DNA from 3 places in the Paraburkholderia sp. CNPSo 3281 genome. Region 1 is predicted to be linked to each of the others. Evidence: predicted binding sites of a transcription regulator. Region 1 holds the regulator's gene; each other region holds the start of a gene.
The links. The regulator FliA, encoded in region 1, starts transcription of late flagellar genes. The targets are predictions, from matches to a motif close to CTAAAGTTTNNNNNNNNNNNGCCGNTA.
Positions count from the first base shown of each region.

Region 2: the regulator FliA is predicted to act here: its motif matches at 3,507-3,533, upstream of motA (flagellar motor stator protein MotA).
Region 3: the regulator FliA is predicted to act here: its motif matches at 2,827-2,853, upstream of fliD (flagellar filament capping protein FliD).

Region 1 covers NZ_JAMBPS010000073.1:22,870-27,489, reverse strand. The annotation lists gene flhF (flagellar biosynthesis protein FlhF) at 1-1,357, shown strand, start outside; partial or broken gene M3I56_RS36555 (MinD/ParA family protein) at 1,350-2,132, shown strand; gene M3I56_RS36550 (RNA polymerase sigma factor FliA) at 2,492-3,223, shown strand; gene M3I56_RS36545 (flagella synthesis protein FlgN) at 3,388-3,831, opposite strand; gene flgM (flagellar biosynthesis anti-sigma factor FlgM) at 3,881-4,234, opposite strand; gene flgA (flagellar basal body P-ring formation chaperone FlgA) at 4,415-4,620, opposite strand, start outside.
Region 2 covers NZ_JAMBPS010000075.1:14,184-18,803, forward strand. The annotation lists gene cheA (chemotaxis protein CheA) at 1-1,053, opposite strand, end outside; gene M3I56_RS36745 (response regulator) at 1,111-1,485, opposite strand; gene motB (flagellar motor protein MotB) at 1,499-2,575, opposite strand; gene motA (flagellar motor stator protein MotA) at 2,586-3,446, opposite strand; gene flhC (flagellar transcriptional regulator FlhC) at 3,810-4,352, opposite strand; gene flhD (flagellar transcriptional regulator FlhD) at 4,459-4,620, opposite strand, start outside.
Region 3 covers NZ_JAMBPS010000044.1:34,540-39,159, forward strand. The annotation lists gene M3I56_RS30480 (acyl-CoA synthetase) at 1-737, shown strand, start outside; gene M3I56_RS30485 (hypothetical protein) at 1,049-1,366, shown strand; gene M3I56_RS30490 (YigZ family protein) at 2,169-2,762, shown strand; gene fliD (flagellar filament capping protein FliD) at 2,920-4,362, shown strand.

The DNA of each region.
Region 1 (4,620 bases):
GCTCGAGCAGGCCGCCGCCGCGCCGGCGGGCGACGCGCCGCGCACGATGGCCGAGACGAACCCCTGGCTGATCGACCACGCCCGCCGCATCGCGAACCAGCAGAACGCGCCGCGCGTGCCGGGCATGACGCCCGCTGCCGCCGCCGCGCGCGGTCTTGGCAGCGTCGCTGACCCGGTGCTGCCGCACGACGTCGACGCCAGCACGCCCGACTGGGCGCTCGAGGCCGCGCATGTCGCCGCGCGCCGCGCCGCGCAGCGTCTCGGCCACGGTCCGGAAGCCGCCGGTCCCGCGCCCGGCAACCGCAATGCGCAGGGCGCCGATGGCGCCAACGCGGCGCAAACCGTGAGCGAAGCGATCCGCGCGCGCATCGAGCAGGTCGTCAACGAAACCGTGATGAACGAGCTCGCCTCCATGCGCGGCATGATGGAAGAGCAGTTCGCGGGCCTCCTGTGGGGCGAGCGCCAGCGCCGCAGCCCGGTGCAGGGCGCGCTCACCAAGCAGCTGTTCGCCGCGGGCTTCTCGGCGCAGCTCGTAAAGATGATGATCGACCGCCTGCCCGAGGTGGAAACCGAAGAGGCCGGCGTGGAGTGGCTCCAGTCGGTGCTCGAATCGAACCTGCCCGTGCTCGAAGACGAAGAAGCGCTCATGGAGCGCGGCGGCGTGTTCGCGCTGATGGGCCCGACCGGCGTGGGCAAGACCACGACCACGGCGAAGCTCGCCGCGCGCTGCGTGATGCGCTTCGGCGCGAGCAAGGTGGCGCTCCTCACCACCGACAGCTACCGTATCGGCGGCCACGAGCAACTGCGTATCTTCGGCAAGATCCTCGGCGTTTCGGTGCACGCGGTGCGCGACGGCGCGGACCTCCAGCTCGCGCTCACCGAACTCAAGAACAAGCACATCGTGCTGATCGACACGATCGGCATGAGCCAGCGCGACCGCGCCGTGGCCGACCAGATCGCCATGCTGTGCGGCGCGGGCCGCCCGGTGCAGCGCCTTCTGCTGCTCTCGGCGACCAACCACGGCGACACGCTCAACGAAGTCGTGCAGGCCTACCAGAGCGGTCCGGATAACGCGCCGCTCACGGGCTGCATCCTCACCAAGCTCGATGAGGCGACCAACCTCGGCAGCGCGCTCGACACCGTGCTGCGCTACAAGCTGCCGGTGCATTACGTCTCCACGGGCCAGAAGGTCCCCGAGAACCTTTACGTGGCGACGCGCCGCTTCCTGATCCGCAGCGCTTTCTGCATTCCGCGAGAGAGTTCGCCGTTCGTGCCGCACGAAGACGATATCCCGGCGCTGCTGTCGGCACTCTCGACGCGTTCGAATTCGCAGGCTCACGAGGTCAGGTTTGGATAAGTTCGTAATCGATCAGGCCGAAGGGCTGCGGCGGCTTCTCGCGCGCGAAGGCTCGCGCGTGGTCGCGGTGACGGGCGGTGCAGGTTCGCCCGGGCGCACGACCACGGTGGTCAATCTCGCCGCGGCGCTCACCGCGCAGGGCAAAGACGTGCTCGTGATCGACGAGTGTCTGGGACCCCGCTCGGTCTGTGCGCTGGTGGGCGGCGTGCGCGGCGCAGGCAACTTCGCCGCCGTTATGCGCGGCGAGCGCACGCTCGAGGAAGCCGTGGGCCGCCATGCGCTCGGCTTCGGCGTGCTGGCCGCCTCGCGCGACAACCGGGCGCAGTACACGGCCGCGCAGCTGCAGAAGGTCATTTCGGGTCCCGCGGACATTGTCTTGATCGACGCGCAGCTCGACGCCGAAGGCGCGCTTTCGCCGCTCGCCATGCACGCGCACGACGTGCTGATCGTGATGCGCATCGGTGCGCAGTCGATCACGGACGCCTACGCGTGCATGAAACGGCTGCACTTCGCGCATGCGATCGCGCAGTTCCGCGTGCTCGCGAATCATGTGGCGAACGCGAGCGACGCGCAGGCCGCGATCGAGAACCTCGCGGGGGTGGCGAGCCGCTACCTGAGCGTGTCGCTCGACAGCGCCGGAAGCGTCGCCGCCGATCAGCACATGGCGCAGGCGCTCAGGCTCGCGCGCTGCATCGTCGATGCGTTTCCGTCGACGGCCGCCGCGCGCGATTTCCGCCACGTGGCCGCCGAATTGCCGCACTGGCCGATGCGACCCGCGGTCTCGGCGTGCTCGGCGGCCACGGCGCGCGCCAGCGCAGCGTTATTCGGCGCGACGGACGAAGTACATGAAGCGGCGGGCCAGGCACCCGCCGACGATCTGGACGGCGCGCCACAAGGCGGCGTCCAGCCCCACGCTACGCATGCAACAAACGCCGCACACAGCACGCTCGCCGCGAACGCCGATTCGTTCGTTGCGGCCGTGACGGGTGTGCATCCCGCACCCAACGCAACATCCGCGTCCGCGCCGTCCCATGTGGGCTGGCGGACCGATACGCCCGCGCAGCGGACGTCGCCGCAGCACGTCTGACGTGCGCACGACGACGCCAATAGGGGAGATGAGAAGTGGAGAGCACGATGTATAACGCTCAAGGAAAGATTTCGCAGGCCGACGTGCTCGCGAAGTACGCGCCGCTCGTCCGGCGGCTCGGCTTGCAGCTCGTCGCCAAGATGCCGGCGAGCGTGGACCTCGACGACCTGATCCAGGCCGGCATGATCGGCCTGCTCGACGCGGCCAACCGCTACAAGGAAGATCAGGGCGCGCAGTTCGAGACCTATGCGAGCCAGCGCATTCGCGGCGCAATGCTCGACGAGCTGCGCAGCAACGACTGGCTGCCGCGCAGCCTGCGCCGCACCTCGCGTGAAGTGGAAAGCGCGGTGCACAAGGTGGAGCAGCGGCTCGGGCGCTCGGCGAGCGAGACGGAGATCGCCGAGCATCTGAGCATGCCGCTCGACGAGTATCAGAGCATGCTGCAGGAACTGCACGGCAGCCAGCTCATCTACTACGAAGACTTCGACCGCTCCGCCGAGGACGAACCGTTCCTCGACCGCTACTGCGTCGATCATTCGGACCCGCTTTCGGCGCTGCTCGACGGCAGCCTGCGCGGCGCGCTCGTCGAGGCGATCGAGCGGCTGCCCGAGCGCGAGAAGCTGCTCATGTCGCTCTATTACGAGCACGGCATGAACCTGCGCGAAATCGGCGCGGTGATGGAGGTGAGCGAGTCGCGCGTGTGCCAGCTGCACAGCCAGGCGGTGGCGCGCTTGCGCACGCGGCTGCGCGAGATGTCGTGGGCCGGCCAGGAGAATTGAGGCGGTAGACGGTCTGCGCGGCTGCCGGCGCGGGCTGGTGCGGTGAAAGAGCCGAAGTGCGTGAGCGCTCCGGCTTTTTGTCGGTGCAGTGGACTCGCGCAAACAAAAAAGCCGAAGCATCGCCGCTTCGGCTTTTGTCTTTGGCGAACGATCTGCGTGCGCGCTTACAGCCCGAACGCCGGCAGACGTCCATCGGGACCGTACAGCATCGCGCCGTTGCCCGTTTCGCCGCGCAGGATCGAGAGCGCGCGGCGGTTATGCTCCATGCGCGTGCGGATCATCATGCCAATGGTGAGATTCTTGCGGCGCGCGCGCTCCGTCGACCCCTTGAGCAGCGCCCACTGGCTTGCAAGACGCGCATCGCCGTCGCAGGCCATTTCGATGCCCTTGCGGCCGCCTGGCAGGCCGAGGCCGGCCAGTTGCGCGTCGCGCGCCTTTTCCAGGCCCGCGAGACGCTGCGTGAGCGTCGTCTTCTGCTCGACGATCTGCGGCAGCGCCTCCATGCCGTCGGCCGACACGAGCGCCTTCTCTTCATAGGCGAGCAGCGACGCGAACGCCTCGACCGTGGCGTGTTCGTCGATCAGTGTGGCCAACAGGGCATCTTTCATTGCAAGGCACCAAAAAAGCGAGGTTTGCGCGGCGCTCGCGCATCGGGCTTCAGTTGCCCGACGTCGGCTTCATGAGGTCGCGCGCGGTCTGGATCACACCGTCGGCGATCTTGCCGGAATCGATCTGCAACGTGCCGTTGCGGATCGCGTCCTTGATCGACTGCACGTGCGCCGTGTCAATGTCGGCGGAACCGCTCGCCGCGAGCGAGCGCATCGTCGACGAGAGCGACGAGAGGCTCACGTTCGCGCCGCCTTGAGCGGCGGGAGTCGTGCTGCCTGCCGCGCCGGAGGTGGCCGCGGTGTCGGTGCTGGCGGCGCCTACGCCGGTCGAATCGGCTTGCGAGCGCGCGAGGCCATCCTGCAGCGTGCGCGGATCATTGCGGGTGGAGGAGTCAACTTTCACGATGGGCGTTCCTGATCGATTTGACCTTGATAACGGCACAGGTCGGGCCGAACTTTAGCCGAAAATCCCAACGTTACATGCTGTTACGTGTGCTGGCGCACCAAGCCGGAAACGGCCGGATCGGGCCGCCGGATGGGGCTCAGCGCACCCTGATCCGGCCCTTACCAGCGCTTACCGGCTCTAGATCTGGACCTGCACGGTACCTGCGTCCTTGACCACGCCCGAGATGATCTGGCCGGCGCTCGTGCGTACGCGCACCTGCTGGCCGGGCTCGGCGTTGTTAAGCGCGCTGCCCTCGGCGGAGATCGTGAAGTTGCTGCCTACGGCGATCACCTTGACCGTCTGTCCGATGACGACCGAGGCGGCGCTGCGCAGCATGTCGGTGC
Region 2 (4,620 bases), on a different contig from region 1:
ATTCGCGGCGGCGGCCGGACGCGCCTTGCGCTCGCCTTCGGCTTGCGCGGGCGCGGGCGCGCTCGCGGGCGGGCGCGGCATTTCGTGTTCGGCTTGCGCAGCGGGCGGCGGGGCCGCGATCACGGCCCTCGCCGCAGGGGCCGCGGCCACCGGTGCCGCCGGTGCCGGTGCCGGTGCAGCCGCAGGCGCTGCGGCCGCAGCCGGTTGCGCGTCGCCCTGCGGCGCGGCGCCCCGGCCGATCGAAATCTGTTTCTCGTCGATCACGAAGCAGCACACCGCGATGATGTCGTCGGCGGTCACATCGGTTTCGAGCCACAGCGTGAGGTCGTCGCCGGTCTTCACCTGACCGAGAATGCGGCCGAGGTTGCCGAGCTCTTCGACGAGCAGCTCCTGGTCCTTCGCGTCGACGGCGCGCAGCGTGACGCGCAGGTGCGGACCTTCCGCTGCGGCCGCAGCGCCGGCAGCGGGCGCCGCGGCTGCCGCATCGATCGCCTCGCTCACGACGTGCTCGGGCGCACCCGAGCCTGCCGCCGCCAGCGTGCTGTGCATTTCGAACGCGGCTTCGAGATCTTCCTCCGAATCGCCGGCGCTCGCCTGCGGGGCCGGCGCGGGCGCGGGGGCCGGGGCCGGTGCGGGTTCAGGCGCGGACGCCGGTACGCCGCGGCTTTCCGCATAGAGGCGCTCGAGCTTCGTGCGCACGGCGTGCGCCGCTTGCGCGTCGGGCTCGGCGCTCGCGCGGTAGGCGCCGAGCTGGTCGGAAAGCACGTCCTTCGTTTCGAGGAACGTGTCGATCATGTCCTTGCGCAGCACCAGCTCGTTGTTGCGAGCACGGTCGAGCAGCGATTCGAGAATGTGGGTCGTCTCGGTCAAGGCCGTGAAGCCGAACGTCGCCGCGCCACCCTTGATCGAGTGCGCCGCGCGGAAGATCGCCGCCAGATCCTCGGGATCCGGGCGACCGACGTTCAGGTTCAGGAGAAGCTGCTCCATCTGCGCGAGCAGCTCGTCCGCCTCGTCGAAAAACGTCTGATAAAACTGAGTGATGTCGAGAGTCATTGCTCTTTCACCGCGTTAATTGCCTGGGGGGTGCCTGGTCGTTCGCCGCGCGGCACCTCAAGGGTGGGCCTCGCCGAGCGCGCTCGCCAGATCGACGAGCAGCTCGGGGTCCACCGGTTTTTCGATCCAGCCGGTCGCACCTGCGTCGCGCACGGCTGCCTTGAAGCCTTCGTCCGATTCCGTGGTCAGCACGAGGATGGGCGTTTCGAAGTACGAAGGATTCGCCCTCAACTGCTTGATCAGGTCGAGCCCGCCCATGCGCGGCATGTAAAGGTCGGTGAGCACGAGATCGAAGCGCTGGGCGAGCGCATGCTCGAGCCCTTCTTCGCCGTCGCCCGCCACCGTCACTTCGTAGCCTGCCGAGCCAAGCGCCGCACGCAGGATCTCCCGCATGGACACCGAATCATCGATCGCCAGAATGTTCCTGATCATCCGTTCCTCGTTGTCATTGCGCTGCCGGCGCGACGGCGGGGGCAACCACCGGCACCGCCGGCGCCACCGTGGTTGCCACCTTCGGCGCGATCGCCACCGGGGCCGGCGCCGCCTTGCCCGGCACGGCGTCCGGCGTGAGCGCGGGCAGGCTCTTGCCCGAACCCGCTGCGTCGTCGGAGAGCGTGGTGGTGGTCGAGTCGTCGTGCATGAGCGCGTCTTCGGACTTCTTGTTCAATACGATGATGCTGATGCGGCGGTTCTCCGGGTCGAGCGGATCGGCCTTGTTCAGGTTCTGCGTGGAAGCGAGACCGAGCACGCGCAACACCTTCGATTCGTCCATGCCGCCCGCGATCAGCTCGCGGCGCGAAGCATTCGCGCGGTCTGCGGAAAGCTCCCAATTGCTATAGCCCTTCTCGCCGCCGGCGTAGGGCACGGCATCGGTGTGGCCTTGCACGACGATGCGGTTGGGCACGTCGTTGAGCGTCTTGCCGATCGCCTGCAGGATGTCGCGCATGTACGGCTCGACCACGTCGCGCGCCGTTGCGAACATCGGGCGCTTCTGCGAGTCGACGATCTCGATGCGCAGGCCCTGCAGCGTGGAGTCGATGCGGATCTGCTGCTTGAACTGGCGCAGCACCGGGTTCGCCTCGATCGCGGCCATCAGCTTCACCTGCAGGTCGTGCAGGCGCACCTGCTCCTTGCGTTCGAGCGAACCTTCGAGCTGCTTCGTCGCGTCGTCGTCGTTGTGCTTCGCCTGGTTGCGCTCCGAGTGCTCGTTCGCGCCGTCGCTGCGGCGCGTGATGCCCTGGTCCTGCGACGAGATGTCACGGCCGCCGCCCTTCAGGATGCTCGAGTCTTCGGCGCTGCGGTCTCCGCCCCAGAGCGTGATCTTCAGCGGCTGGTTGAAGTAGTCGGCAATGCCGCGCAACTGCACCGTCGACGCCGACGACAGCAGCCACATCAGCAGGAAGAACGCCATCATCGCGGTCATGAAGTCCGCGTAGGCGAGCTTCCACGCGCCGCCATGATGACCGGCCTTCTTCGGCGCGGCGCGCTTGACAACGATTGCGCGGTCCTTGTTGTTGCTCATGAGCCGGTCCTTACTTCGCCTTCACGCGGCGCACGTGCTCTTCGAGTTCCGTGAACGACGGACGCTCGGTCGAGAACAGCACCTTGCGGCCGAACTCCACGGCAATGGCCGGCGCGTAGCCGTTCAGGCTCGCGAGGATCGTCACCTTGATGCACTGGAACATCTTGGTCGACTCGGTCACGCGCTGCTCCGCGAGGCTCGAGAGCGGGCCGATCAGGCCGTACGAAAGCAGAATGCCGAGGAAGGTGCCGACCAGCGCCTGGGCGATCATCTCGCCGAGGACCGCAGGCGGCTTGTCGGCGGACGCCATGGTGTGAACCACGCCCATCACCGCCGCGACGATACCGAACGCCGGCATCGCGTCGCCCACCTTCGCGAGCGCGTGAGCGGGCGCCTCACCTTCGGCGTGGTGCGTTTCGATTTCCTCGTCCATCAGGCTTTCGATCTCGAAGGCGTTCATGTTGCCGCCCACCATGAGACGCAGGTAGTCGGTGAGGAATTCGACGATGTGGTGGTCGGCCAGGATCTTCGGATACTGCGTGAAGATCGGGCTCTTCTGCGGATCGTCGATATCCGCTTCGAGCGTGAGCGTGCCTTCCTTTCGCGCCTTCGCGAGCAGGACATAGAGCAGCGCGAGCAGCTCCATGTACACGTCCTTGTTGTATTTGGCGCCCTTGAACAGCGTGGGAAGCACGCGCAAGGTGGCCTTGATGGTCTTGATGCCGTTGCCGAGGATGAACGCGCCGACGCCAGCACCACCGATCATGAGCAGCTCCATCGGCTGCATGAGCGCGCCCAGATGGCCGCCCTCGAGTGCGTAGCCGCCGAAGACGCAAAGGATCGTCAAGAGGGTTCCAACGATAATCAGCACTGCCGGGTCCTCACTAGAAATGCGCCGCGAACCGCCGTCGGCCCGCGCCCTTAGCTGGGTTTACGGCAACGGCGCGAAAAACTTTGGGTTTGAGTGGGCGCGGATCGTAAGCCGGCCGGGCGTCTGCCGTCTGCTTGACATCGGCATGACGGATGAATCTGGGGCCGGTTCACAAAGCCGCACGGGAAGGGGTTGCGGTGCGTGCCTGCAGTCGCGTGTGAGGATGCAGGCTTGCTGCGGCAGGCGCCGTCCGGTGGGGCTGCGCGGCCTTTGCGCCGGGGCGGCCCGGGTTTATCCGGAGTCCCGGGCCTGCATGGACGGCACCGAGCCGCGTCAGACCGCATCAAAGCGCGTGGATCTGCCTCAAGCGGCGATCTGCGACGCAAGCGCGTTGCGCCGTGTGCGCCCCGCCCGCGAGGGCGGCTGGCACAGCCCGCAGACGAAGCCGCGTTGCGGGTCGTGCGCGTGCGCCACGTAGCGGCCGCCGCAGCGGCTGCACGGCGTCATCTGCAAGAGGCCCGAGGCGAAATAGCGCACGAGCGTCCAGGCGCGCGTGAGGCTCAGCGCGGGCGTTTCGTCGTGCAGCCGCAGGTGCTCGAGATAAAGCCGGTAGCTCTTCACGATCGCGTGGATCGGCTCGCAGCGCGCGTGGCGGCTCATGAACATGAACGTGTTGTAGAACAGCGAGGAATGGACGTTGGGCTGCCAGGTCATGAACCAGTCGGTCGAAAACGGCAGCATGCCCTTGGGCGGCGACTCGCCCTTCACTTCCTTGTAAAGCCGGATGAGCCGGTCGCGCGAGAGCGAGGTCTCCGCTTCGAGCAGTTGCAGACGCGCGCCCAGCTCGATCAACTCGATCGCAAGCGCGATCTCCTTTACCTCCTGCACCACACTCTTTGTCGCCATAGACACCCGTTGGAAGCCGCAAAGGAATGCGCCTGGCCCCTGCCGCCGTTCGCGGGCAGCAAGGGGGCAATGCGCGGCCGCGCGCTGCGGCGCGGGGCGAAGCGGTTCAGCCGATCTGCTCGACGTCCTGGCCCGCCATGATGATCGCCGAGTGGGTCAGCGCGGTTTTGCCCTTGTCGGCGAGCGCGCTCAGGATGGCGTGGTCATCGAACCGGAAGCGGCAAAGCAGCTGGTTCGATGCGGCAAGGCGCACGGTCTGCGCGAAAGA
Region 3 (4,620 bases), on a different contig from region 1:
TGATCGCGAAGATGAAGGCGATCGGCATCGAACTCACGCATGTCTATGGCCTGACCGAGGTGTACGGCCCCGCTACCGTGTGCGCGGTGCAGGCGCGCTGGCAGACGCTGCCCGACGAGGAGCAGGCGCGCCTCACCGCACGTCAGGGCGTGCGCTATCACCTGCAAAGCGGTGTGAGCGTGCGCAATGCGCAGACGATGGAACCCGTGCCCGCCGACGGCGAAACGCTCGGCGAGATCATGTTCCGCGGCAACATCTGCATGAAGGGCTATTTGAAGAACGAGCGCGCGACGGAAGAATCCTTCCGCGGCGGCTGGTTCCACACGGGCGACCTCGGCGTGATGACGCCCGACGGCTACGTGCGCATTACCGACCGCAGCAAGGACATCATCATCTCGGGCGGCGAGAACATTTCGAGCATCGAGGTGGAAGACACGCTGTATCGCCATCCGGCCGTCGCGCTCGCCGCCGTCGTGGCGATGCCCGACCCGAAGTGGGGCGAAGTGCCTTGCGCGTTCGTCGAACTGCGGCCCGGCGCGAGCGCCACGGCCGAGGAAATCATCGCGCACTGCCGGCTCTTTCTCGCGCACTTCAAGGTGCCGCGCGCCGTGCGATTCGGCGAACTGCCGCGCACGGCCACGGGCAAGATCCAGAAATATGAGTTGCGCGCGCAACTAGGTTCGCAAAGCGCAATCGACGTCGCTGGCGCACAACCCGCGCCGAAAACACCCCGGTAAGAACGACAGGGGGACCTGCTGGCCGGTACAAGTGACGCATTCGGGCGGCCAGCGCCGCCCGAATGTAACGTCAGTTGACAACACGACCCCCTATGGCTTGTTCCCGATTGTCAGGCGTGACGCTTAATCCTTTCTGCATCAAGGGCCGACTGTTAGATTGGCCTTTCTCGCATGAAGAATCGTATGAAACGAAAGCTTACAAGTGGTCACGTATTCCTCCGCATCGAGCCGATAAGCTTTGAACCGTGGTCGCAACACAAAGGCATTCCGGTGCCACGTGACTGACGACGCAACCAAAGAGGAGGTAACTCATGAATACGAAGAGCTGGAAGACCCCCGCCCGCGCCATCGCCGCAGCACTGATCGCCGGCGGCGCACTGATGGGCGCATCGAGCGCCTTCGCTCAATCCGCCCCGTATGGGCTGCGTGCCGAATCGGCGCCGCAATACGGTCAACCGCACATGATGCCGGTGGACGCGCACGTCTCGATCGGCTGGCACGAAAACCGTTACTACGACGGCCACCGTTATTGGGAACACGATGAGTGGATGCACCATCACCCCCACGATCCGGGTCCCCAGCACTACCGCGACGACGACCGTCGTCCGCCGCCCCCGCCGCGTTACTGATCCGCATGACGTACGCGTGATCCAGGCGCCGTCTTCTCCGGAGGCGCCTGAAGCGGCACACCGAGGCCGGTCTTCCCCCAGGGGAGACCGGCCTCGGCGCATTTCGGCGCCTTACTTCGCCCTGTGCGTGCGAGCGCACGGATATCGTTCGGCATACGAATCAATTCTACCGCGATGCCCGCCACATGGCGGATCCGGCCTGCCGCGCAGCGCGCCGGACACGCCCGGAAAGGCAGACGTCAGTAATTGCAGGTAATGAGGAAGAGTTGCCGGCCGCACGGCCCGCGGCTAACGTTGATGGGCGTTTCGTTCCCCGGAGCGCACGGTGTATTCTCATTGCCCGGCCAGAGATGGCCGGGATTTTTTTTGCGCGCGAATGAGAACACTAGCGCTCTTCGGGCGCCAGGCGCACCAGGTTTTTTTTCCGATTGCGGACGCAATTTTGCGGACGTAAGGTGGGATTGCCTCTTGAGAACAGGCGAGCCTTGTGACCCCCGGTCGTGACACAGTCCGACCGGGGATTTTTTGGCTTCTGTGCTTTGGAGCATCGCGTCTGCCACAACGGTACAGCGGCGCCGCGAAAGAAAGAACGATGACGGATCACCGAATGAGGAGTTCGGCTTCGCTCCAGCCAGAGCTAGATCCGTCATGCCGTGCATTATCCGGGCTGAAGGCCGGGGCGTCATTAGCCTCTAACGCAAAGAACCATTACGCAAACTGACAAGATATGGGGACGGACGTCGAAAGCCGGCCCGTGCGCATCGGTTAACATGGGGGTTTCGCCTGCAGTGCCAGCCCGCTTGTGCCAACTTTCACGCTCGCCCATCCCGTCAGCGCGGAACTCGATATCCGCAAGAGCCGCTTCATCGCGCACGCTATTCCTGTTGCCCACCGCGAAGCGGCCATGGCTGAAATCCGCCGTCTGCGCGACGAACATCCCACCGCCACGCACGTTTGCTGGGCGCTGCTCGCGGGCGGCCAGTCCGGCATGTCCGACGACGGCGAACCCTCCGGCACCGCTGGCCGCCCGATCCTCGAAGTGCTGCGCCATCACGACCTGGACGGTGTGCTCGCCGCCGTGGTGCGCTACTACGGCGGCGTGAAGCTCGGCGCGGGCGGCCTCGTGCGCGCCTATACCGAGGCCATTGCCAGCGCCTTGCATGGGGCCGAACGCGTCGAGCGCATCGCGCAGGCGCGCCTCACCGTCGAACTCGGCTATCCCGACGAAACCCGCGTGCGCCACTGGATCGACCAGCAGCAGTTCACGCTCGTGGAAAGCCAGTACGCCATGACGGTCCGCCTCACGATCCAGTTGCCCGCCACCGCCGTGGACGCCGCGCGCACCACGCTCACCGACCTTACACAAGGCCGCTCGGGCTTCCCCGAGCACGCCTGAAGCGGGCGGCCGGCTGCCTCCACAGCGCCGGCCACATACTTTTCAAAATCTTTTCATTTCTTTCATCAAGTTTCATGAAAGCTTGCCGTAATGAAAGCATGGCCGCGCATTCGCGCGTTCCGTCGACTCGACGCACCAGGACGAACGGACTTCTTTCATGGCAAGCACGATCACGAACACCACGACCGCCAGCGCGAACAGCGCGCTGAGCGACGCCGCCCAGTCGATCATCAGCGGCACGACCAACTCCTCGCTCGACGTCAATCAGCTCGTCAAGGCGCTCGTCAACGCAAAGATCGCGGGACCAAGCGCCATCCTCAGCGCGAAGCAGACCGCCAGCAACACGACGCTATCGGCGCTCGGCACGCTGAAGTCGGCGCTCGCTTCGCTCCAGACCGCACTCGAGCCATTCAAGGATGGCGCCGCGCTGCAACGCTTCACCGCCACGACCAGCGAGAAGGACAAGGGCTTGAGCGCGGTGGCTGGCAAGAACGCCGTGGCGAGCAGCTTCACGGTCGAAGTCGATCGCCTGGCGACGGCGCATAAGCTCGCGTCGGACAGCTTCGACACGGGCGAGACGCTCGGGGAAGGCAGCCTCGACATCTCGATGGGCGGCAAGTCCATGCACCTGACGATCGCCGCGGGCAGCAACAAGCTCACCGACGTCGTCGCGGCGATCAACCGGGCGAAGGACAACCCCGGCGTCACGGCTTCGATCGTCAACGGCGCCGACGGTCAGCACCTCGTGCTGACCGCGAACAAGACCGGCGCGGCCAACGCGATCGACGTGCAGGCGGGCCCGGGCCTCGATGCGCGCCTCGCTTCCTCGCAGATGCGCGAAGTCGAGGCAGCCGGCGACGCCGAGCTGCGCATAGACGGCACGCGCGTCACGAGCGCGAGCAACACAGTCGAAGGCGTGGTGAGCGACATCGCGATCAAGCTCGCGAGCGCCTCGGTGGGCACGAAGCAAACGCTCACCATCGCCCCCGACACCGAAGCGACAGGCACCTCCATCCGCGAAGTCGTGAAGGCGTACAACAGCTATGTGGATGCCCTGAACGGGCTGACCTCCTACACGGCCGCAACCGGTTCGACGAGCGCGCAAGCGGGCGCCCTGCTCGGCGACTCGATCGCGCGCACCCTCGCGGCGAGTCTGCCGGCGGTCGTTTCGGCGGGCGTGAAGGGCAGCGACGGCGTGACCCATTCGCTGGGCGAGATCGGCATCAAGCTCGACAAGAGCGGCAAGCTTGAGATCGACGACGAGACGTTCAAGAAGGCGCTGCAGCCGGGCAACAGTGCAATTGCGGCGCTGTTCGGCAGCGGCGGCATGACTGCGAAACTCAACAGCGCCATTACGCCCTACGTGCAGTCGAGCGGCATCATCGAGCGGCGCAGCACGGCCATCAACAAGGAGTTCGACGACATCAAGAAGCAGTCGTCGATGCTCGATGTGCGTGCAACCCAGCTCACCGCGAAATTCAACCGCCAGTTCACCGCGCTCAATAACCTCATGTCGATCATGAACAACAACCAGCAATATCTGACACAGCTCTTTGGCGGCGCAAACAGCGCGGGCGCGCTCGCCACGAATCACAAATAAGGCTTGAATGCGCGGGCTCGACGCTAGCAAACGTCGACGGCAGACGAAAAAAAAGGCCGCCGAGTGAATCGGCGGCCAACAGGGGACGTGAAGAACAACCGCGAATCGAACTATCGAATCGACCCGACCGCTCCATCATGGCGAGCGAAAATTAAGACAAACTTAAACGCGCGCAAAAAACGATCGGGAATTCCGGCGCGCGAGGGCGCAGGCAATTGAAAGAACGCGTAATAATGGGCTGGCTATACTTGATCTGGT